DNA from 2 places in the Paenibacillus sp. FSL F4-0243 genome. Region 1 is predicted to be linked to the other one. Evidence: a T-box and tRNA genes for the amino acid it is inferred to sense, from the RefSeq annotation. Region 1 holds a T-box; the other holds one or more tRNA genes.
What was found. A T-box is a leader RNA that pairs with one kind of tRNA and senses whether it is charged. The one in region 1 lies ahead of NSS87_RS24760 (valine--tRNA ligase), so its partner is inferred to be a tRNA-Val.
Positions count from the first base shown of each region.

Region 2: it encodes a tRNA-Val, which carries the amino acid that the T-box ahead of NSS87_RS24760 (valine--tRNA ligase) is inferred to sense. The anticodon was not compared.

Region 1 covers NZ_CP150151.1:5,548,393-5,564,344, reverse strand. The annotation lists gene hemA (glutamyl-tRNA reductase) at 801-2,198, shown strand; gene ccsA (cytochrome c biogenesis protein CcsA) at 2,204-3,031, shown strand; gene NSS87_RS24795 (NAD(P)-dependent oxidoreductase) at 3,037-3,684, shown strand; gene hemC (hydroxymethylbilane synthase) at 4,185-5,138, shown strand; gene cobA (uroporphyrinogen-III C-methyltransferase) at 5,144-6,691, shown strand; gene hemB (porphobilinogen synthase) at 6,914-7,912, shown strand; gene hemL (glutamate-1-semialdehyde 2,1-aminomutase) at 7,955-9,256, shown strand; gene NSS87_RS24770 (RluA family pseudouridine synthase) at 9,253-10,188, shown strand; gene NSS87_RS24765 (LysM peptidoglycan-binding domain-containing protein) at 10,550-11,920, shown strand; T-box leader at 12,262-12,545, shown strand; gene NSS87_RS24760 (valine--tRNA ligase) at 12,701-15,337, shown strand; gene NSS87_RS24755 (folylpolyglutamate synthase/dihydrofolate synthase family protein) at 15,343-15,952, shown strand, end outside.
Region 2 covers NZ_CP150151.1:2,758,076-2,774,027, forward strand. The annotation lists gene NSS87_RS12070 (iron ABC transporter permease) at 1-830, shown strand, start outside; gene NSS87_RS12075 (iron ABC transporter permease) at 827-1,834, shown strand; gene NSS87_RS12080 (hypothetical protein) at 2,113-2,304, opposite strand; tRNA gene NSS87_RS12085 (tRNA-Val) at 2,896-2,967, opposite strand; gene NSS87_RS12090 (hypothetical protein) at 3,099-3,401, opposite strand; gene NSS87_RS12095 (site-2 protease family protein) at 3,730-4,806, shown strand; gene NSS87_RS12100 (hypothetical protein) at 4,911-5,123, shown strand; gene NSS87_RS12105 (GNAT family N-acetyltransferase) at 5,231-5,674, shown strand; gene NSS87_RS12110 (DUF3892 domain-containing protein) at 5,760-5,999, shown strand; gene NSS87_RS12115 (MBL fold metallo-hydrolase) at 6,063-6,800, opposite strand; gene NSS87_RS12120 (copper amine oxidase) at 6,965-7,519, shown strand; gene NSS87_RS12125 (DUF1292 domain-containing protein) at 7,600-7,911, shown strand; gene NSS87_RS12130 (aminotransferase class I/II-fold pyridoxal phosphate-dependent enzyme) at 8,042-9,517, opposite strand; gene NSS87_RS12135 (MFS transporter) at 9,614-10,903, shown strand; gene NSS87_RS12140 (hypothetical protein) at 11,191-11,787, shown strand; gene gndA (NADP-dependent phosphogluconate dehydrogenase) at 12,054-13,469, shown strand; gene NSS87_RS12150 (shikimate kinase) at 13,741-14,289, shown strand; gene NSS87_RS12155 (rhodanese-like domain-containing protein) at 14,294-14,599, opposite strand; gene aroA (3-phosphoshikimate 1-carboxyvinyltransferase) at 14,709-15,952, shown strand, end outside.

The DNA of each region.
Region 1 (15,952 bases):
CACATTTCTAGTTCTGGTGTTGCAGGGAGACTGCGCACCAAGAGAATACGAATTCTAATATAATAAATCCCTTCTTCACACTAAGATGGTTTGTTAATCTTAGTGTGACATTTCGGCTGAAAAACTCTGTAATCTAATCTTTAGTCGAGTTATTTGTGGAGGCGGTTGTAAATCAGTTGGTTTCATTGGCTGGTCGTTTACTCTTATCCCTGCCTTCACGTTGTGAATGACTTACAAGCTTGCAAAGCAATAGAATCCTAAACAACAGTACTTGTTGCCATTTGGAAGAAACCCTGGGGTATTGACTGTGTCCCTCCCACCAAATACTTTGAAAAAAATTATGAATGTTGCTAATGCAACTCCATGAGGAAGTAATTAAGTGTTTTTAGAGGGGAATTACCATCTCAAGCATAATGCGCTGGTTTTCACGATGGTTTAAAGGATTATAAGGAGAAGTAATAAGGTAAGTCAGAGTCTAAAGGTATTTAAAAAGGTCGAGATCCTTCCTAATGTTTATAGACCTTATATAGAACAGTTAGATGTGTAAACTCCCCTAGACTCACAACCTAATAATTAATCACAAAATAACCCATCCTAACCGTAGCGAACCTGCGGTTTTTTATTTATAATAATTATTATCTGGATTTCATAAAGCGTTCAAAAAATCTGTAAAAAGTCGTATTTTCGTGTGATATACTTAACACAGTGTTTTGAGATGTTGTGAAAGTGAATATTATGTAAAATATTCTTTAATATAACTGTACACAGTAATGAATAGAGACTAGGATGGTGAACTATCGATGCACATCGTCGTCGTTGGCCTGAATTATCGTACGGCTCCCGTGGAGGTTAGGGAACAGTTTGCTTTTGCGGAGAGTGATCTTCCGGCAGCGCTTCATCAATTGATGAAGACGAAGGGTGTGCTGGAAGGGGTCGTAGTAGCCACTTGCAACCGTACGGAAATTTATGTGGTCATGGACCGCCTTCATATGGGAGGGTATTTCCTCCGCGGTTTTATGGAGCAGTGGTTTGGAGTGAAAAATGAGCAATTTGCACAGCATATGTATATATATGAAGACGAGCAGGCGATTGCGCATTTGTTCCGCGTGACCTGCGGCCTGGATTCCATGGTGATTGGCGAGACGCAGATCCTGGGACAGGTGCGAAGTTCTTTTCTCACGGCTCAGGCTGAGGGTGTAACTGGAACTTGGTTCAATCGGCTATTTAAACAAGCGGTGACACTCGGCAAAAGAGCACATAGTGAAACGTCAATCGGCGAAAGCGCAGTATCTGTCAGTTATGCGGCAGTGGAGCTGGGCAAGCGGATTTTTGGCATGTTCACTGGTAAAAGAGTACTGATTCTGGGCGCCGGCAAAATGAGCGAGCTCACTGTAAAGCATCTATATAGTAGTGGTGCGGCTGAGGTGATTGTCGCTAACCGTACGCTGTCGCGTGCGATTGAACTGGCAGAGAAGTTCTCGGGTAAGCCAAGCACGATTGAAGATGCGCTAAAATCTCTTAATGAGGTAGATATCGTGATCAGCTCGACGGGAGCTGATGGGTATGTACTTTCGGCAGATCAGGTAGCGAATGCTATGAAGCGTCGCCCTTCGCGGCCGCTTTTTATGATTGATATAGCTGTACCCCGTGATATTGATCCTGCAGCGGCTAATGTGCCAGATGTTTTTTTGTATGATATTGACGATCTGGAGGGCATTGTGGAGAGTAACCTGGAAATGCGTCGGAGTGAAGCTGCGAAGATTGAAGTGATGATCGGTGAGGAAATGGATGAGTTCCAGCTGTGGCTTAAGACGCTTGGCGTGAGACCGGTAATTCGGGCGCTTCAAGATAAGTCGAATGCGATTCATGAGGAAACGATGGAGAGTCTGTTCAATAAGCTGCCTGAGCTGGACGAGCATCAGCGCAAGGTGATTCGTCGTTTGACCAAAAGCATTGTGAACCAGATGATGCATGATCCAATCAATGTAATTAAAGAGATGTCCGGTGGTAAGCAGGGGAATGAAGCTCTTGATTATTTCTCCAAAATCTTTGCGCTACAGGAACAGCTCGAATCTAATTCAGATGGCGGAGATTCCGCCCCGGTTAAGCAGTCTAGTTCCACAGAACGCACTGCCGGTAGCGGCGATTTTTCTGTGCCTAAGACGGTGCTTGCTCCGGCAGGCCTGTTGGGTAGGTGAGTGATATGCAACTGCTGAACGGAATATATGATGCCGCTCTGCTGCTATATGCCCTGAGCCTGCTGTTTGTTTTCTCGGATTGCCTTTATCGCAACCCGAGTGGGAAGCGGTTAGGCACGGGGCTTCTTGTTGTTGTGGCTCTTTTGCAAGCTGCAGGACTGGGGATTCGTTTCTCCCAGGAGAAGGGACTGCCCATTTTCACACCTTATGATTTCTTGTTCTGGTTTGCATTTAGTATTGTGCTGACTTCGCTTGCGGTGGCTTTTACACGTGGAGGCGAGTTTACGATTCTGCTGCTTAGTGTGGCTGGATTCTGTGTTTTTCTCCTAAATCGGGTGTGGCTGACGGCGGGGGGACATACGCTTGAGACTTGGAGCTCGGTGTATGGCTGGTTGACAATGCATGTGATTTTGGCCAATTTGAGCTTTGCTGCACTGACACTTGGGACGGTATTTGCAATATTGTACTTATTCCTGCACACCAGACTCAAAAGCAAGCAATGGAGTGACCGGATTCGTCGTTTACCGAACTTAGAGACTACAGATAAATATTCTTACACCGCTATTCTGGTGGGGACTCCTTTGCTGGCAATCTCTCTGGTGGTGGCTAGCTTATCTATTGTTTCTGAGGGACGGACACTATTATTGAAGGATTTAAAAGTACTAACGACACTTATTGGCCTTGGAATTTACATATTTTATATTATCTTTAAGAAATCCGGGCGGAAAAGTGGAGTAAGTATGGCTCGCTGGGCGATTTTAGGATATGCTTTTATTATCTTGAATTTTTTGTTGAATTCTTTATCTGGTTTTCACGGTTGGAGCGGGGAGTGAAGAGCATGACTCGGTATTTGCCCATAATGCTAGATTGTGAAAAGCAACAGGTTGTGGTTATTGGCGGTGGTGCCGTGGCTGAACGGAAGGTGAGTGGGCTACTGGAAGCTGGAGCGGTGGTTAAGATGATTAGTCCCTCTTTGACAGATACGCTTGCCTCTCTAGTGAAAAAGGGTCTCATGACCTGGCATGACCGCCCTTATGCTCCCGGAGATCTCCGTGGGGCCTTTCTCGTATATGCAGCCACTAACGATAGAACGGTTAATGAAGAGGTTGCGCAGGAGTCTAGGCGACTTGGCATTCATGTGAATGTGGCTAGCCATGCGGAAGCGGGGGATTTTATCACGCCCGGAGTTGTACGTAGGGGGCGTTTGACGGTAGCTGTATCTACTTCGGGTGCTGGTCCGTTTGCGGCTGCGAAGATTAAAAGTGTGCTTGAAGAGGCGCTGGATGCGGCGTATGAGCCATATTTGGATTTTGTACATACCATGCGAACCCGGATTAAGGAACAAGAATCTTCTGCTGAAGTTCGTGGCAGACTTTTGCGGAAGCTTGGGACGCTCGATGTGTTGAATGAAATGAGAAACGGTAGCTTTATCGCGTGGAGCCCGGAGGATATGGATGCTTGGATTGCTGATCATCGGGCGGAGTAAAAGTGCGCGTGGACACTGTGAAGATTACAAAATTAGGTTAGATTAATGATATGAATACGGCTAAAGTGGCTGAGATGGTCGAAAGAGCGGTATAAGTACCGTTGAATTGGGCTGGAGTGGCTGGAATGTCGAAAGAACGGTATAAGTACCGATGAAAATGGCTTAAGTAGCTGAAATGGTCGAAAGAGCGGTATAAATCCCGTTGAATTGGGCTGAAGTGGCTGAAATGATCGAAAAAGCGGTAAAAGTACCGTTGAAATGGGCTGAAGTAGCTGAAATGATCAAATAAGCGGTAAAAGTACCGTTGAATTGGGCTTGAGTGACTGGAATGGTCGAAAGAGCGGCAAAAATACCCCTAAATTGAGCTATAACGGACGAAGGAGCTAAATAAAGGGCACAAATGCCCTTTAATAGTGCGGAGTAGCTTTTGGTTAGTTTGGATTACTATATACGGTCTATGGTGAAGAGTAAGAGGCAGACGTAATCAGGAGGAATGGACAATGCGTAAGATTATTGTTGGGAGTAGACAGAGTGCGCTTGCGTTGACGCAGACAGGGCACGTGATTGCGGATCTGGAGCGACTGAGCGAGGAGCATGGTTTTGGATTCACTTTTGAGGTGAAAAAGATTGTTACCAAAGGGGACCGTATCCTAGATGTCACCTTGTCCAAGGTAGGCGGCAAAGGGTTGTTCGTGAAGGAAATCGAGCAAGCGATGCTGGACGAAGAAATCGACATGGCGGTGCACAGCATGAAGGACATGCCCTCCGAGCTGCCGGAGGGGCTGATCAACGGTGCTGTGCCGAAGCGCGTCGATCCGCGCGATGCACTGATCTCTAACGGAGGCGTCTCGCTAGACGAGTTGCCTCAGGGCGCACGCGTAGGCACAAGCAGCCTACGCCGCTCCAGCCAGCTAGCTGCGCTGCGGCCTGATCTGGTCATTGAGCCCGTGCGCGGCAACATTGACTCGCGGTTGGGCAAGCTGGAGAGCGGCGAATACGACGCGATCCTGCTTGCAGCAGCGGGGCTGTCGCGCATGGGCTGGCAGGATCGCGTCAGCGCCTACCTGCCGCCGGAAGTTTGCCTGCCCGCTGTAGGGCAGGGCGCACTCGGCATCGAGTGCCGCGCAGATGACGCCGACCTGCGGAAGCTGCTGGCGTTATATAACGACGCCGATACAGCGTTGACGGTGGCGGCGGAGCGCACGTTCCTTGGCGTGCTGAACGGCGGCTGCCAAGTGCCGATTGGTGCTCATGCGGTGCTTGACGCAGCCGCGGAAGCCACTACTGCGGAGCACAAAATAATCTCCTTAACCGGAATGGTGGGAACACCTGACGGTTCAACGATTTTGAAAGAAACTTGCACTGGGGTAGATCCAGTACAGCTCGGTGAAGAAGTCGCTAAGAAGCTGATCGCAAGAGGAGCGGAGAAGATACTGTCAGACGTTAGGGGATGAGGGGATTGACGGGGAAGGTTTATTTGGTAGGTGCAGGTCCCGGGGACGCAAAGCTGATTACTGTAAAAGGCCTCGAGTGTATTCGAAAAAGCGACGTGCTGGTGTATGATCGGCTGGCAAGTCCTAGATTGCTGAAATGCATGAAGCCCGGCGGCGAGAAGATTTATGTTGGTAAGCTGCCGGATCGCCACACGATGAAGCAGGAAGAGATTAATCAATTGTTAGTTGATCTGGCTTTACAGGGGAAAACAGTGGTGCGGCTGAAGGGTGGGGACCCTACGATTTTTGGCCGCGTAGGTGAAGAAGCGGAGCTGCTTCGCAAAAATGGGATCTATTACGAAATCGTACCGGGTATCACGTCGGCGATCAGCGTACCTGCTTATGCGGGTATACCTGTCACGCACCGCGATCATGCTTCTTCCCTGTCGATTATCACCGGACATGAGAGTCCAGATAAACTGGATCATTCCATTCATTGGGATAAAGTAACGAATGCCACGGGGACGTTAGTGTTCCTGATGGGCGTAGCTAAAATAGGATATATCAGCGCCCAGCTGATCAAGCATGGGCGTCCGCCAGAAACACCAGTGGCGCTGGTGCGCTGGGGTACTCGCGCAGATCAGGAGACACTGACGGGAACCCTCGCCGATATTGAGGCGAAGGTGAAGGCGGCGAATTTTCAGCCGCCGGCCGTCATCGTCGTTGGCGACGTGGTGCTGCAGCGTGAGCAGCTGAAGTGGGCCGAGGCGATGCCGTTATTCGGCAAACGCATCGTGGTGACACGGGCTCGGAGCCAAGCGAGCGAGCTGGTGGATATGATTGAGGAACTCGGCGGGGAACCCTACGAGTTCCCGGTGATCGAGACGATCATGCCGGAAGGCGCAGAGAAGAAGGAGAAGATTGTAGCGGCGTTTGGCGCGCTGGAATCGTACGACTGGGTATTCTTCACTAGCCCGAACGGCGTGGAGTTTTTTTGGCGCCACTTAGCGGAGCAGGGGGCGGACATTCGGGGGCTTCACCGCGCAAGGATTGCAGCGGTGGGGCCGGGTACAGCAGCCGCGCTGGCGCAGCGCGGGGTGATTGCTGAGGAGCTTCCGGCGAAGTTTCAGGCGGAGGGTCTGATTGAGAAGTTCGGTCCCCAGCTGCTGCCGGGGCAGAACGTGCTGTTGCCGCGCGGCGATCTGGGGCGCGACTGGCTGCCGGACAAGCTGAGAGAGCTTGGCCTTCAAGTCACAGACGTCGATACCTATGAGACGGTTGTGACGGGTGAGGATGACGACGAGCTGCTGAAGATGCTGGAGGAGGGGCGCGTTCACGCGGTGACTTTTACTAGTTCTTCAACGGTGCGCAATTTCATCCACATTCTTAAAAGAATGGGGCTCGAAGATCCACTCCCATTGCTAGCTAACGTGAAAATAGCCTGCATCGGGCCATTAACTGAGCAGACTGCCGTGGAAGCGGGGCTTACCCCGGGACTGCTACCTGAAGAAGCAACTATTAATAGTCTGGTGCAGGAACTCTGTCGCTGGAATGCGGAGACTAGGCTCAAGTAGTTTCATAGAGATAGGTGAGCAATAGCCCTATTAATATAAGTAACCTTAGACTGGTTGTAGTTTGTACAATAGAATCTCTTAAATTTAGAATCAATTCCAATTCTAAGTCTTTTCTATTGCACATTCTGCAATGAAATCAGATTGTTAACTAACTGGCAGTTAGACGGGCAAACTATAAATGTCCGTTGTGTCTATATATTTTATTTTCAGGAGGATGAACAAATGAGCTTTCCAATTACACGTCACCGTCGACTACGCGGTTCTGCTGGAATTCGTGGTATGGTGCGGGAGACAGTACTGAATGTGCTGGATTTTGTACAGCCTATATTTGTGACTTATGGAACAGGTGTGAAGAATGAGATTAGCTCGATGCCGGGCGTGTACCATTTTTCGCTGGATACTTTAAAAGCAGAAGTGGACGAGATTGCCGCACTAGGCATTCCGGCTGTACTGTTATTCGGGATTCCTGAAACGAAGGATGCAATCGGTTCTTCCGGTTTCGCAGAGGATGGAATTGTGCAAGAGGCTACTCGCTTGATCAAGCAGTGGTACCCTGAGCTGTTGGTCGTTGCAGATACCTGCCTTTGTGAATTTACGGATCACGGACATTGCGGGATGGTGCATACGCATACGGTAAACGGTGTGGTACACGGTGATGTCATCAACGATGCTTCGCTAGAGCTGTTGACCCGTACGGCGGTATCCCAAGCTAAAGCTGGAGCAGATATTATTGCACCTTCGAATATGATGGATGGATTCGTACACGCGATTCGTGCGGGACTAGATGAGAATGGCTTTGAACATGTGCCGATTATGTCGTATTCGGTCAAATATGCTTCGGCATTTTATGGCCCTTTCCGCGAAGCTGCGGATTCAGCGCCACAGTTCGGAAATCGCAAAACCTATCAAATGGACCCTGCCAATCTGCGCGAAGCGCTTCGTGAAGCAGAATCCGATGTGCTGGAAGGCGCAGATATGTTAATGGTGAAGCCGGCTCTGGCTTACTTGGACGTGATTCGTACGATCCGCGACCAGTTCGATTTGCCTCTTGTGGCTTACAATGTGAGTGGCGAATATTCCATGGTAAAAGCAGCAGCGCTACAAGGCTGGATTGACGAGCAAGCCGTTGTGCTGGAAATGCTGACTGGCATGAAACGGGCCGGAGCGGATATTATTATTACTTATTTCGCAAAAGATGCTGCGCGCTGGCTGCGTGGTTAATCTATACCTGTGTGACCAAGAACAGAATAGGAGTGAAGATAGATGAGTAATGAGCCAATGGCGCGTAAAGAGGAAGCGTCCCGCAAGGCTTTTGATGAAGCAAAACAATATATTCCCGGTGGGGTGAATAGCCCTGTACGGGCGTTCAAATCCGTAGGCTTGACTCCGATTTATGTGGATCATGGGATCGGCTCGCGTATTTATGATATCGACGGCAACAGCTTTATCGACTATGTATGCTCATGGGGACCGCTGATTATGGGTCATGCGCATCCTGAGGTTGTAAAGGCATTGCAGGAGACGGCGGTAAAAGGGACAAGCTTTGGTGCACCTACTTTACTTGAAACTGAAATGGCAAAAACGGTTGTCGAACGTGTAGCCTCTGTAGATATCGTACGTATGGTTAACTCCGGAACGGAAGCGACGATGAGTGCGATTCGTTTGGCACGTGGTTATACAGGACGCAGTAAAATTTTGAAGTTCGAAGGATCCTATCATGGTCACGCAGATAGTCTGCTTATTAAAGCGGGTTCCGGTGTAGCCACATTAGGTTTGCCGGACAGCCCAGGTGTTCCCGAAGGTGTGGCAGTAAATACAATTACAGTTCCATACAATGATTTGGAGTCCACTCAGATTGCTTTCGAACGTTTTGGCAGTGAGATTGCCGCAGTGATCGTAGAGCCGATTGCCGGCAACATGGGTGTTGTACCACCACTTCCGGGATTTCTGGAAGGACTTCGCAAGTTAACTTCAGACAATGGATCTTTGCTTATCTTTGATGAGGTAATGACAGGCTTCCGTGTCAATCGTGGCTGTGCTCAAGGCTTGTTCAACATTACTCCGGATATTACCTGCTTCGGCAAAGTTATCGGTGGAGGACTTCCAGTCGGCGCTTATGGCGGCAAAAGAGAGATTATGGAGCAAATCGCTCCTACGGGACCGATCTATCAGGCTGGCACACTTAGTGGTAATCCATTAGCGATGGCGGCAGGACTCACTACGCTGCAGCTACTGACATCGGAAGTTTATGATCGTCTGGAACAATTAGGGGCGCGTCTGGAGGCAGGCTTGAAAAAGAATGCAATCGAGACCGGTGTTCCGCTGACAATTAACCGCGTGGGCTCGATGGTCTGTCCGTTCTTCACGGAAGGACCAGTAACTAACTTTGAAACGGCCAAGACTAGCAACACGGATCTATTCCGTCGTTATTTTGGTCATATGCTGAGCCAAGGCATTAGCGTGCCACCTTCACAGTTTGAAGGCATGTTCGTGTCGGCTGCGCATAGTGAGCAGGATATTGATGATACCATTGAGGGCCACTATAATGCCCTGAAGGCCCTTTGAGTATTGGAGCCGGAGAAAGAACCGGTGGTGGAGCTTGGACTAGACGTGGGGAGTGGCTGGAAGTAACACCCGGCAAAATCATTACAGGAGCCGAGGATTCTGAAGCTGCAATTGATAAGTGGCTGCTGGAAACTGTAGGTATGCCTGAGAAGCTTCATCTGCGTCTGCGCCGCGAGGGGGGCATTCAGTGGAAGGGAGATCGACTGCGACTGGCACTTTTTCCGGATCGTGAAGCCGGCATTGAACCAGTATGGGAAGAGCTTGAAGTGTTGTATGAGGATGATTTTTGCTTGGTTGCGCACAAGCCGGCAGGCATGGCAGTTCATCCGGATGGCAGTGGCTTAGGTGTAACGCTGGATCATCTTGTAGCTGCGCATTATGTCGCCTCCGGTGATAGTGTAGCTGTAAGGCATATTCACCGACTGGACAAGGATACAACAGGTCCGGTGATGTACGCGAAGAATGAGTTCGCACAGCTTGTCCTAGACGAGAATATGCGTGACAAAAGCATCTCGCGGCTCTACGCCGCGATCGTCGAAGGCACAGTGCCGCCTACACTTAAAGTGATCGACGCGCCGATAGGACGCGATCGTCATCATGCGGCGCGGAGAAGAGTCTCACCCGGCGGACAGTCCGCCGTGACTCGAATCATCGGACGCGAAGCACTGCATGGCGGGAGCCTGGTGCATGTGCAGCTGGAGACCGGACGGACGCATCAGATTCGCGTCCATCTCAGCCATATGGGTCATCCCTTGTATGGGGATGCGCTATATGGCGGCCCGGTCTGGGCTTCCAGTGCCGCCGGCCGACATGCGCTCCATGGCGAGCTGCTGTCTTTCCGCCACCCTTGGAGCGGTGAACAACTGGAAGTAAGCGATCCGTGGCCGGAGGATATGCTTCAGCTGCGGGAGCTGCTGTCTGAAGCGCCTTGACGGCTTCGTTATAAACCTGAGAATCGTGGTATCAGCAAATGCTGGTATTACGGTTCTTTTTTTATCTATTTTTTCGTAGGGTATATAATTTTCTGTTTTTTCAGAAAGAAGCATCTATCTATGTCCTAATAGCAAAAGCAGCATATAATACTTTGTTCATGCGGAGTAGTTCATCTATTGGCCGGCAGATAGGTTTGAATGGTCCCTGAATTTATGAAATTAATAGCATCCTGTCCGGTTAGTGCCACCAAAGTTGTCATGCCTTTCTGTTTGAAGCATATACATGTGGGGAGTAACATTTTGGGCTTATGCTCTGGGCCTGTCTCAGGGTTAGATTATGCCAAGAAGGAGGACATATCCCGTGTTTGATCAGTCCCACGGCTTGCGGTTTGATATTTATGAACGCATTCACCTATCGGAAGAGCTTCCGGGAATAGCTGAGCTGGAGGAGGTTGAACTACTTCCGGAAATCCAGGTGATTCAGCGGGAGGATCGTGCCGAGTTATATGGTCAGCTGTTGCTTACCGGACTCTACCGGAGTGAAGATGACCGAACACAACGTCTGGAGCATGCTATTCCCGTAGAAATCACTGTTCCGCTTACACGCGTCAGCTCGATTGAAGATATCGGGGTGGAGATCGAGAATTTTGATATTGATCTGCTCACGATGCGCACAGTGAATATAACAGGCGTATTATCACTGCGGGGAATCGGTGGTGCGGAGCCTCAACCACAACCGGCCTGGCAGCAGGAAGAGTACACAGTTGCTTATTCCCCTCTCAGTGATGACAGGGTAATCGAAGCATCTGCAGAGAACCAAGAGCACGAAACTGATGCACTTTATGAAAATTCACAGTGGACCTTTGGCGAGGATGCATCGGAGGTTGCCGTAGAAGAACATGAGCATGCTGAAGCTAATGCAGACGCATCAGAGGCTCCACTGGTCTCAAGTGGAGCTGGTCATTCGTCCCCTATAGTGAATTTCTCATCCGCTCATGAGAAGGACAAGGGCGCGAAAGCTCGGACGCATAGTCTGGATTCGCAAACAGAGGATTCCAAAGCAGGAATAGCGGATTACTGGTTTAAAGCTGAGTCACAGAATGAAGCTGAGGCCACTCAGCTGAATCAAGTTAGCCTGGCGAGTCAAGCGGATCAGGAGCAAGAAGCTGAATATACTTTTGCTTCAAGAGAAACCGCTGTTCCAGCAGCTAATGCTGATGCGGATCAAGATATTGCCGTATTCGCTTCGGAAAACGAGGCCAATAATGAGCTTCATGCACAAGAAGAGAATGCTCAGCCGATTCACGAGAATACGAATGAAGTTTTTGTTTCTCAAGAGACTGTGCCACAGTCAGAGGAGAAGCAAGATCTTAAGATTGCGCTAGGAAGCAAGAAAGATGCTGAGGCTCCAGTCAAAGAACATCTCACCTTCTCTTCATTACTCAGCTCTAGTCGTTCTCGTAAAGAACAAGAGGCTCTCCTATCTGAAGGAAATGCATCGGCTGCAGCGATCATTCCAGAGGCCGGAAATAATACGGAGTGGAAGAGCAGATTCATTGCTGGAGCAGATGGCGCTAACCTATTCCGTAAGGTTCGCCTTTGCATCGTGCAGCGTGAAGAAACGCTGGATACAATCGCAGAGAAATATCAGCTAAGTGCGCGGGAGCTGGGAATGTATAATCGATTGTCTGGGCAGAGTGTAGAAGAAGGGCAAGTGTTGTACATTCCGTAATTGAATTACAATGCGTACTCATATGAATAGGTGAATCCCGATCTGATAGTAGATCGGGATTTTTGTCAAATATAAGAATATATAAGTTTCACGTTATACATTATCCTTATATTTCTCAAATAAACGCTTACCCTCCGTAAAAGGATGTCGAAGGCGTTTATTCTTGTGTGACCGGAGAACGTTAGAATGTGGGGTATCTAACCAACGCAGAGTGATGAATCGAATGAAAATTCGACATATGCACGCTATAAGTCGAAATTCCGCTTAAAGTCCCGCTGTAGAAGCCTATTCAGGTTGACTAGGGATGACTCAAAATGTATTATGGAGTAAGCAATATCTAAGTAAAGACTGGGAACGGGAAGAGTAGGCGGTCAGCCCTTCAGAGAGCGGAATGCAAGTGCTGTGACATTCCGTAGGATACAGCCACCGAAGTCGCCCCGGAGTCGCCCTTCTGAGCTTGTCTTCATGGATATGAAAGATAAGTTAGGATGTGGCCGGTAGCAGCCGTTATCTGTACGAGTGTCGCGCTAAGCTTCTGAACCGTAAGGTGAAAGAAGTGCAGGTTTATTTTTCATTGGCGCGAAACAAAGGTGGTACCGCGAAAGAATGGCCTTTCGTCCTTTGAGACGAGGGGTCTTTTTGTTTTTTAGAAACCAACTACAAGTAACCAAGTGGAGGTATCAAAGAATGGCTGACCAAAACAATCTAACAGCGGCAGAGTTGCCGAACTTGCAAGATACAGCGGCAGATGCTGCCGCTGCAAATGATTCTAAGAATGAAATGCCAACCACGTATGATCCGAAATCGGCAGAAACCAAGTGGTATTCCTATTGGACAGAGGGTGGATATTTCCGTGCAGGCGGGCGTCCAGATGCAAAAGCATACAGCATTGTAATCCCGCCACCAAACGTAACGGGAATGCTGCACATTGGTCATGCGCTTGATTTTACGCTTCAGGATATCCTGATTCGTACAAAACGGATGCAAGGCTTCGACACGTTGTGGCTACCAGGTACGGACCATGCCGGTATCGCAACGCAGACAAAGGTAGAGCAAAAGCTGCGTGAGCAGGGAATTTCTAGACATGATCTCGGCCGCGAGAAGTTCCTGGAGCAGGTGTGGGACTGGAAAGATAAATATGCGAACACCATTCATGAGCAGTGGGCTAAGATGGGGCTTTCCCTTGACTATTCCCGCGAACGTTTTACCCTGGATGAAGGGTTGTCGAAAGCTGTACGCGAGGTATTCGTTAAGCTCTATAATAAAGGCTTGATCTACCGCGGCAAACGCATTATCAACTGGGACCCGGCGGCTCGTACAGCATTGTCGGATATCGAGGTTGAATATAAAGAAGTTAATGGTCACTTGTATCATCTGCGTTACCCGCTCAAAGACGGTAGCGGATTTATTACAGTAGCGACCACACGTCCGGAGACCATGCTGGGTGATACAGCGGTTGCTGTTCATCCGGAAGATGATCGTTATAAAGATCTGATCGGCAAAACGTTGATCCTGCCGATTATTGGCCGTGAGATTCCGATTATCGCTGATGATTATGTAGACAAAGAGTTTGGTAGTGGTGCGGTTAAGATTACACCAGCTCATGATCCGAATGACTTCGAGATGGGTCAACGTCACAATTTACCGCAGATTAACGTAATGGATGAGAGCGGTACGATGAATGAAGAAGCAGGACCTTACCAAGGTCAAGACCGGAGTGTATGTCGTAAGGCCATTACTGCTGACCTGAAGGAGCAAGGTGTGCTGATCAATATCGAAGATCATGTGCATCAAGTAGGACACAGTGAACGCTCTGGAGCGGTTGTTGAGCCGTACTTGTCCACACAATGGTTTGTAAAGATGCAGCCACTGGCTGAAGCTGCCATCAATGCACAGAAGGATGGGAACGGGGTTAACTTTGTACCGGACCGTTTCGAGAGAACTTACCTGAACTGGATCGAGAACGTACGTGATTGGTGTATTTCCCGTCAGCTGTGGTGGGGACATCGTATTCCAGCATGGTATTCCGAGTCTACTGGTGAATTGGTTGTGGCAAATGACGAGGAAGAAGCGCGCCGGATCAGTGGTCTAACCGACTTGAAACAGGACGAAGATGTACTGGATACCTGGTTTAGCTCTAATCTGTGGCCTTTTGCCACACTAGGATGGCCAGATGAGAACAGTGCAGATTTCAAACGCTATTATCCGAACGATGTGCTCGTAACAGGCTACGATATTATTTATTTCTGGGTAGCGCGGATGATCTTCTCAGCTCTTGAATTTACCGGAGAAAAACCTTTCTCAGATGTATTGATGCATGGTTTGGTACGGGATTCCGAAGGTCAAAAAATGTCCAAATCACTCGGGAATGGCGTAGACCCCCTTGAAGTAATCGAGAAGTATGGCGCAGATGCAATGCGTTACATGATTTCTACCGGAAGTACAGCTGGACAGGATCTACGCTTCCGTTGGGAAAAGGTTGAGCAGGCACGTAATTTCGCCAATAAGATCTGGAATGCATCACGCTTCGCGTTGATGAATTTGGAAGGCGTAAGCTTTGAAAATATTGACATTTCGGGTGAGCTAAGTACTGCTGATCGCTGGATTTTGCACCGTCTGAACGAAACTTCTCGTGAGATTACGCGTCTAATTGACTCGTACGAGTTCGGTGAGACCGGTCGCCAGCTGTACAACTTCATTTGGGACGATCTATGTGACTGGTATATTGAGTTCGCGAAGCTGTCACTTTACGGATCAGACGCCGCGGCCAAAGCGAAGACACAGTCTGTACTTGCCTATGTACTAGACCGCACAATGCGCTTGATTCATCCGTTTATGCCGTTTATTTCGGAAGAAATCTGGCAGCACCTTCCGCATGAAGGGGAGACGATTACGCTGGCTGCATGGCCGGAGTATGATGCTGCTCTGGAGAATCCGCAAGCCGTAGCGGAAATGAACCTGCTGATGGATGTAATCCGGGCCGTTCGTAATATCCGGGCTGAAGTGAATGTACCGATGAGCAAAAAGGTTGAATTGATCATCAAAGCGGGTAATGAAGAGACGCTGAGTATTATCACCCGTAACGACAACTACATTGGACGCTTCTGTAATACGTCTTCCTTCGAAGCTGGCCTGAATCCAGAAACGCCGGATAAGGTAATGTCCGCTGTAGTAACAGGAGCAGAACTGCTTCTGCCATTGTCGGGACTCATTGATATTGAACAAGAAATCGCTCGTCTGGAAAAAGAAGTGCAGACGCTGAACAGCGAAGTAGAACGCGTAGAGAAAAAGCTGAGCAATCAAGGCTTCGTGGCCAAAGCTCCTGCTAAAGTTATCGAAGAGGAACGGGCGAAGCAGGCAGATTATTCTGCTAAACGTGAGAAAGTACTTGCCCGCATCGCAGAGCTGAGAGGATAAGAGACATGGATGACCTAAATCGGGGCGGAAGTACCGCCCCTCTTGCGACATACACCGAAGCGGTTGATTGGATCAAGAGCCTAATCCCTTTTGGGATACGGCCAGGTTTAGATAGAATCGAGATGTTGATGGACAAGCTGGGAAATCCGCACCGTCGGCTGAAGTTTATTCATGTGGCGGGTACGAACGGCAAAGGTTCAACTTGTGCTTTTTTGACTAGTGCACTTATACAAAGCGGCTATTCAGTAGGCACCTTTACATCTCCGTATATTACAAAGTTCACGAACAGGTTCCAATATAATAATACGGACATCTCTGAAGAAACGCTTGTCGAGCTGGTTAACCAATTACGTCCACTAGTCCAAGAAATTTCGGAAACGGAGTTTGGCTCACCTACGATGTTCGAGGTAACTACAGCTGTAGCCATTCTATTTTTTGCGGGCGTCTCTTGTCCTGATGTTGTCGTATGGGAGACCGGGCTTGGGGGAAGGCTGGATGTAACGAACATCGTGACTCCGATTGTTTCTGTGATTACTAATGTTGGTCATGATCACATGGATATTTTGGGAGATACGCTAGAGAAGATTGCAATGGAGAAAGCCGGAATTATTAAGA
Region 2 (15,952 bases), 2.8 Mb from region 1:
TTCGAATTCCGCGTACAGCAGCTGATATTATTGCGGGGATGTGTCTCGCGGTAGCAGGAGCGGTTATGCAAGGTTATACGCGAAATCCCTTAGCAGATTCCGGATTAATGGGAGTAAATGCAGGAGCAGCTCTTGCAATGGCCGTTACACTGGTTTTTCTTCCAGGGCAACTGCAGACAACAACCTTGCTGGTTAGCTTTATTGGCGCAGGACTTGGAGCAGGATTAACGTATCTTGCCGCTTCATTGAATCGTTCAGGAATGACACCTCAACGACTGGTGCTAGCTGGAATATCAATTACAATGCTTTTTGGAGCTGTGGGGTCATTTATCTCATTAAACTATGGAATTGGTCGTGCCCTTGCTTATTGGACTTCGGGAAGTGTGGCTGGAGCAACATGGATGGAAATTAAGCTAGTTATTCCTTGGTTCTTAGGTGGGCTGGCTTTATCATTATTCATTGCACGCTCTATCACTGTTTTAAACTTGGGGGAAGAGATCGCGAAAGGCTTCGGGCAACGGATCGTTCTCGTTAAGATGATAGCTACGCTTGCGGTCCTTTTACTAGCGGGTGTAGCTGTTGCACTTGTAGGGCCAATCGGCTTTGTAGGGTTGATTATTCCGCATATTATGCGTTTTTTTGTAGGTGTAGATTATCGTTATATTATTCCAGCATCAGCCATTTACGGCGGCGCACTTATGGTTGCAGCGGATATCGCAGGAAGGGTGATTAATCGTCCGGCAGAGACAGCACTGGGCATTATTTTTGCAATGATTGGTGTTCCTTTCTTCTTGCTAATTGCGAGCAAAGAGAGGAGAGCCTTTAAATGAATGTTGTTAAATCGCATAAGGCTACAATATGGATTCTATCTCTCATAATACTGCTTATTGCAGGAGCTATTCTTAGTCTTAATATGGGAAAGGTGTCCCTCAATCCACTTGAAGTATTTCAAGTATTGCTTGGACAAGGTCCAGAGGAACATAATCTCGTTGTTTATAAGTTTCGTCTTCCTCGGATCGTATTAGCGATACTTGTTGGATTTGGGATGGCACTGGCAGGTGCAGTTATGCAGGCGTTGCTGCGCAATGATCTGGCTGATCCCGGCATGCTTGGTATTAGCTCAGGTTCAGGTCTTATGGTGTTGCTGATTATCTCAACGGTAAGCATTCAAGGCACCGCTATAACATTATTACTGCCGTCTATGGCATTCTTAGGTGGTCTGCTGGCAGCAGCTCTGATCTATATTCTAGCCTATAGAAAACGTCGTATGATTTCTTCTACACGACTTGTCTTGACTGGTGTTGCGATCAATATGGGGTTTAGTGCGCTGTCGTTATTCCTAACTTTAAAGCTTGATGACCAGAAGTATGAGTTTGCGCAGCGTTGGCAAGCAGGATATTTATGGGGGGACAAGTGGTCTTATATCAGCTTGCTGGCACCTTGGGTATTGCTGCTATTCGCATATATTCTTTCCAATTTCAGGACATTGAACATCTTAGTGCTAGGTAACGAAATTTCGATAGGATTAGGAGTCGCTGTAAAGAAGAAATTTTTGCGTCTGGCGATTGCGGCTGTAGGCATTGCTTCTGGCTGTGTAGCGCTCGGGGGCTCGATCTTCTTTATTGGATTGATTAGTCCGCATGTGGCGCGCAAGTTGGTAGGTCACGACTACAAAGTACTTCTACCAACTTCAGCACTTATTGGTGCGCTATTACTGCTTGTAGCGGATACGATTGCTCGGACGGTTAGCTTTAAGTCGGATATTCCCGCAGGGATTATTGTAACAATGCTGAGTGTGCCTTACTTCCTATATTTATTGATGCGTTCAAAATAAATATCGGAGTTCTTTCCAACGTATAAAAAAGCCTTCTTTTTGGGTTTTGCCGCGAGCTCTTACGAGGCTTTTGAAAAAACAAAAAAACCGCGAAGATCCTTGATTATACAAGGCTTTTCGCGGTTTTTAAATTTCTCTTCTTGGACTTATCTTCTGCTATCATGCAACCCCAATGCTTGGTGTATCAAGTAGAATTACGACTGAGTGTGAGTAGAACAGTGTCGCAGTAGACCCAAACTGCTCATTAGAGAATTCTAAAAAGAGGCCGTTACGTAGGCTCAAAATTTCTCGGGTTTTGTAATTTTAATTGAGGCTACTTCTCCGCACTTTTTACAAAATGTATATATAACCGGGGAGCCAAAAGTAAAAGATTTACCGATGGGCATTACTCTAGCATCCACAGCGTTTACTTCACCTTTAGCAAAGGTAGTACTTCCACAAGCTTTACAAGTTAAGTTTTCTTGATTCATAATAACCATCCTCAAAAAAAATATTTATTAATTAATACGATTTATCCCAAATATAGGTTTCATTATTAAAAAGTAGTAATGAACAGTACGAAGATACAGATCATTAAGGGAGTAGGAGTGTCCCTTCTCTCCCAAAGGTTATGACGAAGTAGACGCATACCGCGCACCGAAAAGTTCAATGAATTACTGCTTTTTGTTTTTTTTGAATACTCCAAACAACACCGCAAAAATTAAAACAACGATTACAAAACTGATTGATATCGCTCCTTTTTGGGATTATAGCATGATCTGTTCGTTTGTATAATTCCAAATAATTAAGTGATAAAGGGGAGTACTGCGATAGAATTGAAAGGATTGTAAACAGGCTTCCACGTATTTCATGTTGCAAAAGTGGGAAGGAAATTATATATCAGTAAAGCGGAATTTAGGAATTGGTTGGAGGATAGAATCGATGATATTTTCCCAGAGGATCACATGAACTGATACGAAAAGTAATCGCGATTCGTATCAAATTCGTATCACAGGGGTTTTTAATAGAATGATAAGTGAATAGAAAACAAAAAAAGCCTTGAATATCAAGGCTTTCACATATAGGACGGATGGGGTTCGAACCCATGACCCCTACCCTGTCAAGATAGTGCTCTCCCGCTGAGCTACCGTCCTGCGACGAATTTCATAATACCATACGATAGAGTAGGATGGCAATTCTTTTTTTACAATCTATAGGGATGATAGTTTACATAGTCTTTAAAATAATAAGAAAAGGGGATGCCGCTCCATCCCCATGAGCCACGTCAGATAAAGAACGGGAGTAGAAATATATCGCTTATACCGAAAAAAGGGATGCGTCGTGGAAAGAAGCGACGTCTTGGGAAAAAGCCAGGCCGGAATCCAAATTGTCTATACGCCGATTCGTGTGTAGGCATTCCGTTTAAACGTTCTACCATTTCGTTGCTAGGAACCGCAAGAGTAACATAGTTTTGATCTACATGGGCAATAAAGCCATCAAAGGACTGACCGTCAGTCGTTGTAATACCAACGTATTTGTTCATACAATTCCAACTAACCTGTTGATGTAAATTTGCATTTGTATCCATAAATAACCTCCTCAATTGAATAACCCTGATAACAGTCTATGGTTCGTAGCCTATAACGTTCACGGCGTTAGCCTATAGGGTAACCATAAAATTTGGGTTATTTTGTGTGAGGTGGTGGTTGTGTATTGGAGCGGAATCACTTTCTTCCCTTGAATAATAGTGAAAATTATCCATTATCTGTTTGTTTGACCTTGAAACGATTCTAAAAGTTGCGTCGTATACTTAGCCGAGTGCTTTTTTATGGAAATACTCCTTAAGCACTTATGATAAAATGGAGGGTAATGTACAGCAGTTAGATAAAAATTGAAAGAAAAAGGAGCTTGAGATCTTGCCGCAAAATGAGCAGAAAAAGAATTCTTCCACGCCATGGAAATGGTTGGGGGGCGGGGCGGCGATGCTCCTGATTAAAGGAAAGGCGATTTTGTCTCTTCTGAAAATAGGTAAAATTGCCGGGCCGTTAATATCAATGATGATTTCAATATGGGCTTATGCTTTGATTTACCCGTGGGGGTTTGCCGTGGGCTTTGTCCTGCTCTTGCTAGTCCATGAATTAGGACATGTAATAGCAGCGAAACGGATCGGGCTTCCAGTCAGCGCTCCGCTGTTTATACCGTTTTTGGGAGCTTTAATTACAATGAAAAAACAACCGCTGGATGCCCAGACGGAAGCTTATATTGCTTTTGGAGGTCCGATCTTAGGAACCATTGGGGCTACAGCCGTTTTTGGGGCGGCTTATTACATGGATAGTCCACTTCTCTATTCCTTGGCTTATATAGGTTTTTTACTTAATTTGATCAATCTGCTGCCGATTCACCCGCTTGACGGTGGCCGTATTGCAACCGCGGTGACGCGCTGGCTGTGGCTTGTGGGGCTCGTGGGTGGTTTAGCCATCATCATCTATATGCGTTCGATCTTGTTCTTTATTATTTGGGCGTTATTTGCTTACGATCTGTATAACAAATATGTCAAGAAACGCACTAACAATCGCCTTTATTCTGTAACGAAGAGTTTCTTAATTCCAGTAGAGCCACTTAGAGATGCAGGCTACATGATTCCAGGACCAGAGCATAGAAGAGATTTACCTTTTACTACTTACAGTGATTTGGAAAGACAGCAGTATGTAGGGGTGAGATGGGATCAACTGAACTACATTGGTAGAGCTGCGCTTCCGCAGCAATGCATCATTGAAAAGGTACGTATCTCGCAGCTAGAGCCTGTGACCTTAGAGAATGGGCTTCATCTTAAGATGAATTGTGATATTAGCTATTCGGTCTACGAGAACGATAAGTATTACGATGTGCCGGCTAGCTCACGCTGGAAATACGGTATCGCTTATTTTGTATTAGCTGGCTTTCTGGCAGGAATGATGTACATGGTCCATGTCGTTGGAAATGTGAATCTATAAGGGCTAGAATCGGGGAATGAAGTGATCCAATGGTTTATAAAACTCATGAACCGTCAAAGCTGTAATGAGAATAACCACAGTTGAACGGTGAAAGGAGTAAAACCATGCCTAAATTTTTGAAATGGGAAGTCGGCGTTTGTCTGCTGTTACTGATGGTTTTGGGAGGATGTTCCGAGGCGAAGCCAACAAAAGTCATGGAAATCAAAGAAATGACTAACCTAGATGGAAAGCCAAAAGGTCAGTACCCTCCATTGTCACCAGTGATGCAAGACACATACAATCGTTCAATTCCTGAAGAAGTATATTCTGCAGATTAGAGCAGCGTAGAAGATGATTTCTCATGCTCAGGCTTTTCTTTCTAGTCGAATTTTTATATAATAGACAACTATCGTTGGATACATAGAGAGAGGAGTTTGGGACTAACATGGCGGCAGAAATCTTACGGGTAACTACAGAGGAACAGCTTCAGATGGGGCTGGATATTCGTACTAAAGTATTTGTAGAGGAACAAATGGTACCGGCTGAGGAAGAAATTGATGAATACGATGTTATCGGTCCGAATGTGCACCATATTCTAATTATAGATGAAGGTGTACCTGTGGCTACGGGAAGATTGATTTATTACAAAGCAGGTACAGCCAAAATGCAGCGTATCGCCGTACTGAAAGATTATCGAGTCAAAGGATACGGACGTGTTCTGTTGCTAGCTATGGAAGAGCTTGCTCGGGAGCTTGGACTGGAAGCTTCGATTCTTGATGCACAGTGCCAAGCTGAGAATTTCTACAAGAAGCTAGGATATGAAGTGATTTCAACGGAACCTTTTTATGACGCAGGTATTCTACATGTACGGATGCAGAAAACTCTTTAAAAATAGTGCACATAATTTACCGTTCCATGAAGCAAGCTAGGATGTGCCATATGATGGCAAATCCAAGCGCAAGGGGCGAGCTGAAGTGCCAAATAACGAACGCGAAAGTTTCGTAGCTGTACAGAAAAATGGAGACGGAGATTTAACCAGTTTCCAGACCTCTACAGGACGTGTCCTGGCGTATGACCAAGCGCTTCAAGAAGTACAGGCCGGAAATATTGCCGGAGTGAATGCTTTTAAAGGTAAAGACGGAGGAACTTATATTCGCGGCGACGCGGATGGGGATCCAACCAACAATTTGGATAATCTTCCGAGTTTCTCATAGTTCTAAAGGCAAAGACCGTACATACGTCATCAGACGTCAATGTACGGTCTTTTTTTAATCAAATCAGAGTTTATAAATTACATGCTGCTCAATAAACTCCATCTCTCCAGTAAGCCCGACGAATTGAGGTTGTTCATCGCTATAATGCATGAGCTTGATGATACGTCGAACATCTTCAGGTAAAGACATTAACTCCTCCAGTGTGGTGTGAACAACACCTGATCCACCAAGCTGACAGTCATGCAGAATCATTCGGATGCCGCGTTCACGGACAAGGCTTATAAGTAGATCCGGCTGAAAAGTCATATCCGCGCTGTAGAAAATCTCATTATTTATTAGAAGGGAATAGCTATCTTTGCCAGGAATATGCGGCGTATGTATGATCTCGAGCGTAAGAGAAGGAGCGAGCTTGTACGTAATTCCGGGTTTCATAGGTGTAACCTCGAAGATATCGGTCAGGGAGGCTACTGCATCTTTTTGGTATAATCCACCCTTTAAGGTGTTGTTCCAAAGTGGCTCAACAAGCGTCTCAGGTAAATGTAATCTCATAGTTTTCCCGTATACGTGCTTTAGCGTAAGTGCTAGCTCTTCCAGACCTCCAACATGGTCCGCATGAATATGCGTAATTAGAGTAGCGTTTACGTCACGGAAGGATTTCCCGATGGTATGCATGGCAAGTGGGGCTGTAATCCCGCAATCAATTAGTAGGGTATAATCATCAGCTAGTAGCAAGCCATTATTGTTAAAATAGTTTTTAGCAAAAGCATTGCCAGTTCCTAGCATTTGTAGGTTAAGACTCATAAGAAAGTACCCTCCTGAAATCGCTGTCAGCTAATATATCAACTTGGAACAAGTACATAATATCATTTTTCGGAAGATGAATGAAATATTTACCTACAATTAGCGCAACTTGCTGAGACAAAGTAAGTATACATTAATAGCATGAATTATTTGGAGGGTTTCAAATGAATAGATGGAAAAAAGTCACTTTATGTGTGTTTGCTTTTTCCTTGATGGGTGGCTCCTTATTGTTCGCCGATTCTGTGAGTAAGAAAATCAGGGTATGGAACAACGGGACGGAAATTGTAGACGGCGGTTATTTGATTGATGGAAAAACATATATTCCCGCTAGAGAAGCGGGCGGGGTAGTGAATTGGGATGGATCTGGAAAAGTGACGATTCTTAAGCCTAATGTTCATATTGTTCTTTTTAAGGATAATACGGTCTTTGGTAACGTAAACGTAGGCAAGCTTAAGATTAAAATATTAACCCAGGTAGATAGCTTAACAGAAGAGGTTTCAGCTGTAAAAGTAGCCATAACGGACCCCTCTGGTAATGTTAAGGATATTCAGTCGCAGGAGCTTGAAGGCTCGCAGAAGGATAATTTCTGGTTTCCGACCTCGGAGTTTACTTATGATTTTAAAGAAACCGGCAAATATCGGGTAGGCTTCTACATGAAAGCTTCCAAAAATGCGGATTACGTTCTTGTGTCAGAAAAGGTAATTACAGCTCTTAATTAAGGGTTCTAAATTGACCTGAACTAATCTAACGTGGTAGTATACCAGATGTAGGATAATACAATTCAAAGTGAGGTATTACAATGAGCGATCACAAACATGAGCATGGTGAAGCATGCGGTTGCGGGCATGATCACGACCATGAGCACGAGGAGTTTGTGCTGACCTTGACGAACGAGCAGGGCGAAGATGTTGAAATGGTATTGGTTGAAACTTTCGACATCGGTGAGAAACTATACGCGCTGCTGTTAGAAAAGGAAAATCCTGAAGCGGATGGCATTATTCTGCGTATGGAAGAAGAAGACGAAGAAATGGTATTGTACAATATCGAAGATGAAGAAGAATGGAAAGCTGTTGAAGAAGCTTACAACAATCTGCTTGCTCAGCAAGAATAGATTTTAGCGACTAAATTAAGCTGTTCTATTGTGTATATGACAGTTGATGTTTATATACAGAAACCCGATACTTATTATGGTATCGGGTTTTTGTATAAATGAATGAAGTTTTTTAGGAAAATGATGGATCTTAGGAAATAGGATCGGCTTCTACAATCACTTTTATGTTCGTGATGCTGCGATCTTCAGGACCTTTAACCGGAAGTCCGATCTCCACATGGTCAATAATATAATCGATGTTATCCTGAGTGATAACCTCGCCAGGGAGAAGAATAGGAATTCCAGGCGGATATACATATATAAACTCTGCAATAATGTAGCCAGCAGATTCACGGAATGGAACTAACTGCGTATCCGCATAAAAAGCGTCCCTTGGAATCAGAGCAAGCTGTGGAATTTCTGGAACCTGAACCTTAAGTTCGTAGATTTCACCCTTGCTGTAATGAATGGCGGACAACACCCGAAGTGCAGCTAATAATTTATCTACTGATTCTTGGGTATCACCTGGGGTAATAAGGCAAAGAATATTATACATGTCACTTAGTTCTACTTCGATGTTGTACTTCTCGCGCAGCCAGTTTTCGGTTTCGTATCCTGTGATCCCTAAATGGCGCACATGAATGTTAAGCTTAGTTGGGTCATGATCAAATGTAGCTTCTGTCCCAAGGATCTCTTTTCCAAAGCTGTACAGGCCTTCGATCGTATTGATCGTTTCGCGTGCGTAGTTGGACAGTCTGATGGTTCTTTCCGCCATTTCATGACCGTTCAGCGCGAGATTACGTCTTGATGTATCCAAAGACGCTAATAAAATATATGAGGTAGATGTTGTAGTCAGCATGCTCATAATGGTCTGTACCCGTTGCGGGTTAATCAGACCCGTCTTAGCATTAAGATTCAGTACCGAGCTTTGCGTCATGGAGCCGCCAAGTTTATGCACACTAGTGGCAGCGATGTCCGCTCCGGCCTGCATGGCCGATACCGGCAGATCCTCATGAAAATGAATCAGTACTCCATGTGCCTCGTCCACCAATACGGGTACACCGTAACGGTGAGCCAGGTCGACAATCGAACGCAGGTCGGCGCATACACCGAAGTACGTGGGATTGATTACTAGAACTCCTTTGGCGTCTGGATGACGCCTTAACGCTCGTTCCAGCGAACTGGTCGTTATGCCGTGATCTATCCCGAGATTCTCATCCTGAACAGGCGAGACAAACACAGGCTTGGCTCCGGAGAAGATAATGGCCGACATCACAGATTTATGAATGTTGCGCGGCACAATTATTTTATCACCCGGTGAGCAGACAGAGAGGATCATCGTCATGATGGCATTGCTCGTGCCCTGTACGCTAAAATACGTATAGTCGGCGCCGAAAGCCTTCGCAGCCAGCTTCTGAGCTTCCTGGATTACTCCAGTTGGCTGATGTAAATCATCAAGCGGTGCGATGTTGATTAGATCGATGGATAGAGCGTTATCGCCGATAAACTCACGGAATTCGGCATCGGTTCCTAGCCCCTTCTTATGCCCCGGGATATGAAATTGAACGGGATTGCCGGCGGCATGCTTTTTTAAAGCTGTGAAGAGGGGAGTACGGTGTTGATTCATTTAATGCTGTCACAACCTTTCGCGAATATTAAAATTTAAGGCAAGCATCAGTATAACAAAACAATCTACAGAATACTAGGATTTGGATGTGATAGAATGTCCACAAAAGCTGCACAACGTACACATATCAGTTTGACGTCCCCATTTATCATGGAGATGTGGGTAATTATTTTTTTAGTTGAGTTTGTTAAAGGGTCGCTACTTGTCGCTTTGTTACCCGTATATATGGAGAATATTTTGGGTCTATCTGTTACAGTAGTAGGCTTTGCCTTTGCACTCCAGTATTTGGGGGATAATCTATTCCGCAGTCCTTCTGGCTGGGTTATGGAGCGCATAGGATTTCGCTGGACCATGACAAGTGCCTTGTTGTTGATCCTAGTAGCTGTTGGAATGATAATATATGCCAAAACAGCAGTTACGCTCTCGATTGCCTGTCTTATTCTTGGGATCGGGACATCCCCGCTTTGGCCTTGTGTGATGACCGGAATAACGGAATTGGCGGGATCTACTAAAAGCGGCAGCAGTGGTGCAGCTATGGGTGCTGTTGAGATGGCATCGCTCGCAGGAACTGGAATCGGTCCGATTGTAGTGAATTTTTTGATGGATCAGGGTGGACAAAGCTATCGTGTAGCCTTTTTGGTCCTGCTAGGGTGTGCTGCTGTAGTAGTTGTAGTTGCGCTTTTTCTACCTAAAAGAATCTCGTCAAGTGGCACTCATGCAGTTGTAAGGGACATGCAGGGGCTCGGCGGAGCTATTGAGCGTAAAAAAATCAGTCCATTAGAAAGTATAAAAAGAACACTACATCAGGTCAGAACGACGCTTAAAGTCAGTCGCCTACTATATCCAGCCTTATTTCTTCAGGCTTTTGCCATTGGCTTGATGACGCCTGTAGTTACCTTGTTTGCACGTACGGAGCTTCATGTTAGTCCGAATCAATTTAGTCTGCTTCTGATTGCAGGTGGGGGAATTACGGTGCTTGCTCTAATTCCAGCAGGCAAGCTGGTGGACCGAATAGGAACATCTGTGTTTCTGAACATTGGCTTTTTGCTTGCCGCCTTTTCGCTTGCCCTGTTCTCACAGGTACGCTGGCTCCCGCTTGCTTTTATCGCGGTTGCATTGGTCGGTATAAGCTACGCGCTTATTCTCCCGGCGTGGAATGCTTTTCTGGCTAAGCAAGTGCCTAAGGGGGAACGAGGGACTGTGTGGGGGCTTTTCTTGACCTTGCAAGGCTCAGGGATGGTGGCAGGACCAGTGATATCAGGGAGACTATGGGACCATGTAGGTCACGGTGTTCCGTTTCTGATGAGTGCAATTGTAATGTTGATGCTCTTTGGGCTGCATTTACTAATTGTACACAGAACAAAGTTGAAATTTAAAACTAGTTGACCTTAGATGTGAAAAGCCGCTGACAACCTGAGAATTAGTTGTCAGCGGCTTTTTTTAGGAATTAAAAGGACTAAAAGAAATAAAAATTCAATCAGCGTTTGGAGAAAGTCTGTTGCGGGTAAAAATAGTCAATAAACCAAGTTACCGCTACATAAACTGAAGTATAAAATAAGACTAAGACGAACGCAAAAGTAACTACTACTTGAAGAGGTCCGGCAGCCATAAATAATCGGAAATTGAACAATTGTGTTGGCTTTGCAGATGTGAAGTAGTTAGGGGGGAGTGCCGTGAACAAAAACGACGAGGTGGAGTATTGTAACCTGGAGCTGCGTTTCGACAGACAGCATATCCAGGACCTGATCAAGGATTTGATTCAAAAAGGTTATTCCCTATATTGGAGCGAGAACGAACAGGTCTTTGTAATTTCGGTCCGTACGGGTCGTAAACTGGTGAAATTACGTTTTCAAAGGATCAAAGATGGCTATAAACTCGTGGGTGACTATATGATTCGTGATGCTCGCTTGTCAGAATGGATGGAGAAGTTAATTGGGGACATGCGAGGCCATGCCATTGTAAAGCGCTTCAGAGACCGTCAGATTATTATTGAAAATATTTTGTTCGGCGAAGTGATTCGTCTTGTTGAAATCTCGGGTTATCAGCAGCGAGTCTTATACCAGAAGGGTCCTATGCTCACCGATGAGGAGCTGACCAAGCTCTTTTATTCTGTTGAAGGAGAGGAACGAATTCGCCAGCGCAGGATTGAAGTGGATGAGCAGCTGGATCGATTAAATGATGCACTTAAGGCTGAGGATATGATTCGAGCGGAGAAATGCCGAGCTCAGCTTACCTTTTTGACGAAGGAATTGTATATGTTAGAATGGTAAACAAGGTGCCGAAATAAGTTGCTTAGGGGCACCCCGAATTTCGGGGTGTCTTAGATTTGTTTGAGAACTTGCAGACAGGGGTTCACTTCTGGTGCTAAAAACGTTAAAATAGTCATTGTGATCATTTTCATATTGGCAATGGATTTGTCGATGAATTTGATCTTTATTCGCAGGGCAGGCTTTGCTGTCTCTGATAAAGGGTGGTATTCTTATACTGCGAGAAATGGATTTCCCAAAAATATAGGGTGCAAAGGGTGGAGGACCAGATGGCAAAACAACAAATCGGCGTTATTGGCTTGGCGGTAATGGGCAAGAATTTGGCTCTAAATATCGAAAGCAAAGGTTTTTCCGTATCCGTGTTTAACCGCTCACCGGAGAAGACACATGATCTTCTTGCTGAGGCGGAAGGTAAAAACCTCGTAGGCACATTTTCCGTTGAGGAATTTGTAGCTTCGCTGGAAACACCGCGCAAAATTCTGATCATGGTTCAAGCTGGTAAAGCTACTGATGCTACCATCGAGCAACTGTTGCCGCATCTTGATCAAGGCGACATTATTATCGACGGAGGAAATGCTTATTTCCCTGATACGGTTCGTCGCAGTAAATATCTGGAAGAAAAAGGTTTCCGCTTTGTCGGAACTGGGGTTTCTGGCGGTGAAGAAGGAGCTCTTAAAGGTCCTTCCATTATGCCTGGCGGTCAAGAAAGCGCGTATAAGCTAGTTGAACCAATCCTAACTGCAATCTCAGCTAAAGTTAACGGTGAGCCTTGCTGTACATATATCGGACCAGACGGTGCGGGACACTATGTTAAAATGGTGCACAACGGTATCGAATATGGTGATATGCAATTAATCTGTGAAGCTTACCAGCTGCTCAAAGACGTTCTAGGTCTAGATGCAAAAGAACTTCACAACATTTTCAAAGAGTGGAATAGCGGTGAGCTCGACAGCTACCTGATCGAGATTACTACAGATATTTTTGCTCAGTATGATGAAGAAACTGGTAAACCAATGGTTGACGTGATCCTTGATTCCGCTGGCCAAAAGGGAACTGGTAAATGGACAAGCCAAAGCTCATTGGATCTTGGTGTACCTTTGTCCATGATTACCGAATCCGTATTCTCACGCTTCCTCTCTGCAATGAAGGATGAGCGCGTAGAAGCAAGCAAAGTGCTTAACGGACCAGAAGCTACACCATTTGATGGTGACAAAGCTGAATTCATCGAGAACGTGCGTAAAGCATTGTTTGCAAGTAAAATCGTATCCTATGCTCAAGGTTTCGCTCAACTTCGTGTAGCTTCCGACGAATACGGTTGGGATCTGAAATATGGCGAGTTGGCTAAAATTTGGCGCGGCGGCTGCATTATCCGTTCCCGTTTCCTACAAAACATCACGGATGCTTACGAGAACAATGCAGATCTTAAGAACCTATTGCTTGATCCTTTCTTCAAGGATGTTATGGACAATTACCAATCCGCATGGCGTAAAGTTATCGCTTCAGCTGTAACGATGGGTGTTCCAGTACCTGGATTCTCCAGCGCATTGGCTTACTATGATAGCTATCGTACAGAGAGACTGCCTGCGAACCTGCTTCAGGCTCAACGCGATTACTTCGGCGCACATACGTTCAAACGTGTAGACAAAGAAGGCGTTTTCCACCACAACTGGATGTCTGCAGAATAATCTAGTTTATTACGGTTATAAGCAATAACGCCTTCGGCGTCCCTAAAGGACGGTAAGAAGCGTTTATGCGAGAAATATAAGGTTAATGTATAACATGAAACTTGTACTTTCTTATATTTTAAAAAAGTGGCCCGAATTGCTTCACCAGAAATGGGGAGGCTTTCGGGCCTTTTTTGTTGAAGTTTTGATGTATATTTACTATGTGAAGCAGATTGTCTAATGTTTTGACCCTGTGTTATGATATGACAAATATCGCGGTTGGAGGATAGACATGGCTGGGGATACAGAAGAATTTAAAAAGTTCAATGAAGAGCAAAGAAATAAGAACATTATTTTAGTAGGGATGATGGCAACGGGGAAGTCAACAGTAGGCGCAATTTTGGCCGAGGAACTGGGTTACGAGCTGGTTGATCTGGATCATGTCATTGTTGAAACTGAAGGCCGAAGTATTGCAGAAATTTTCGCGGAAGATGGAGAGCATTACTTTCGAAGCGTGGAAACAGCAGTACTAAAGCGTATGCTAGAGTCTGAGAATAAATTAATATCTACTGGTGGTGGCGCGGTATTGGCGCCGGGGAATACAGATTTAATGCTGAGTAAAGGGCATGTGGTTGCGCTAACGGCAACAGAAGAAGAGATTATTACCCGCGTTAGTGGAGATCAGAATCGTCCGCTGCTCGCCGGCAATGCAGAAGAACGGGTTAGACGTATCATGGAAGACCGTCGAGAAGCTTACCTGTTCGCGCATTACACGGTCGATACAACGGGACTGACAGCGGCAGAAGTGTCGCAATATATTTTAATGCATTACCGCGGCTGAGCTTTTAAGAGAGTGTTTCATTCCATTCAATCATACCGCCGCTTAAATTTGTAGCATGATAGCCAAACTGTTGTAGATATTCGCAGACACGCTGGCTTCGAGCACCGGAACGGCAGATAAAGATCACTTTGGCATCGCTTGGAATATCCTCAGTGCGGTGTGGAATTTCTCCCATGGGGATATGCTGTGCACCGGGAATCATCCCGAAGGCAACCTCTTCGTCTTCACGAACGTCGATGAGTACAAGGTCTTCCCCTGTCTCTAGACACTGCCGCAATTCTTGCGGTGTAATTTGTGGAACATTATGCATGGTTGTGACCTCTTTTCATCAGAAGAATGGTTTAATGATAACACAAGCATGGAATACCCTGTCAAACGAGCACTACATACAACTATATCTACTAAGGAGAGTTTATATTATGGACGTTATTGTTAGGCCAACGCCATCCCTGCAAGGAGAATTTGGGGCCCTCTCTTCCAAAAACTATACCACTCGCTATTTGCTGGTTGCCGCATTGTCAGAAGGCGTAAGTACGATTTATCATCCGGCACATAGTGAAGATAGCGATGCCATCCGTCGTTGTATTGCAGATTTGGGAGCTGTACTCACAGAAGATGATGAGAAGATTGTGATTCAAGGCTTTGGACGCAAACCTAAGGATGTTAAGGAACTTAATGTGGGGAATGCTGGAGCAGTATTACGTTTTCTAATGGCTGTAGCTGCTTTAAGCCCTGAGGTCACATTCGTAAATACGTATCCTGACTCATTGGGTAAACGTCCACATGACGACCTGATCGTATCTCTAGAACAGCTTGGTGTGAAGGTAGAGCATAATGAAGGTAAGTTGCCGATCACGATCCGCGGTGGCAAACCTGTTGGGGGTAGAATTACAGTTTCGGGTGCTGTCAGCTCCCAGTTCCTAAGTGCTCTATTATTCTTGACACCATTGCTTGAAGAAGATAGTGAAATTATTGTCCTTGATGATTTGAAATCAAAGGTTGTCGTAGGTCAGACACTAGAAGTGTTGGAGCAGGCAGGAATTGTGGTTCATGCGGCAGATGATTATATGTCCTTTAAAGTGCCGGGTCGTCAAGCCTACGCGGCTAAGACGTATACTGTGCAAGGTGACTATCCTGGCTCTGCGGCTATTCTAGCAGCTGCTGCTGTGACAAAGTCAGATGTTAAGGTACATCGACTTATGGAACAGAGTAAGCAGGGAGAAAGAGCCATTGTTGATGTGTTGCGTATGATGGAAGTACCGCTTACTCATAAAGAAGGAACAGTTCACGTACAAGGGAACGGCGTTCTAAAAGCCGTTGAATTCGACGGAGATGCTGCAACCGATGCAGTGCTGGCTATGGTAGCTGCTGCAGTATTTGCTGAAGGCACTTCACGATTCTATAACGTTGAGAACCTTCGGTATAAGGAATGTGATCGTATAACTGATTACTTGGCAGAATTGACTCGTGCAGGAGCCAATGTTGAGGAACGCCGCGATGAAATTATCGTTCACGGCATGCCTGAAGGCGTCGAAGGTGGTGTGACCATTAACGCGCATTACGACCACCGTGTAATTATGGCGCTGTCAGTAGTAGGTTTACGAGCGCGTAAACCACTATTGATCAAGGATGCTCACCATGTCGCTAAGTCGTATCCGCAATA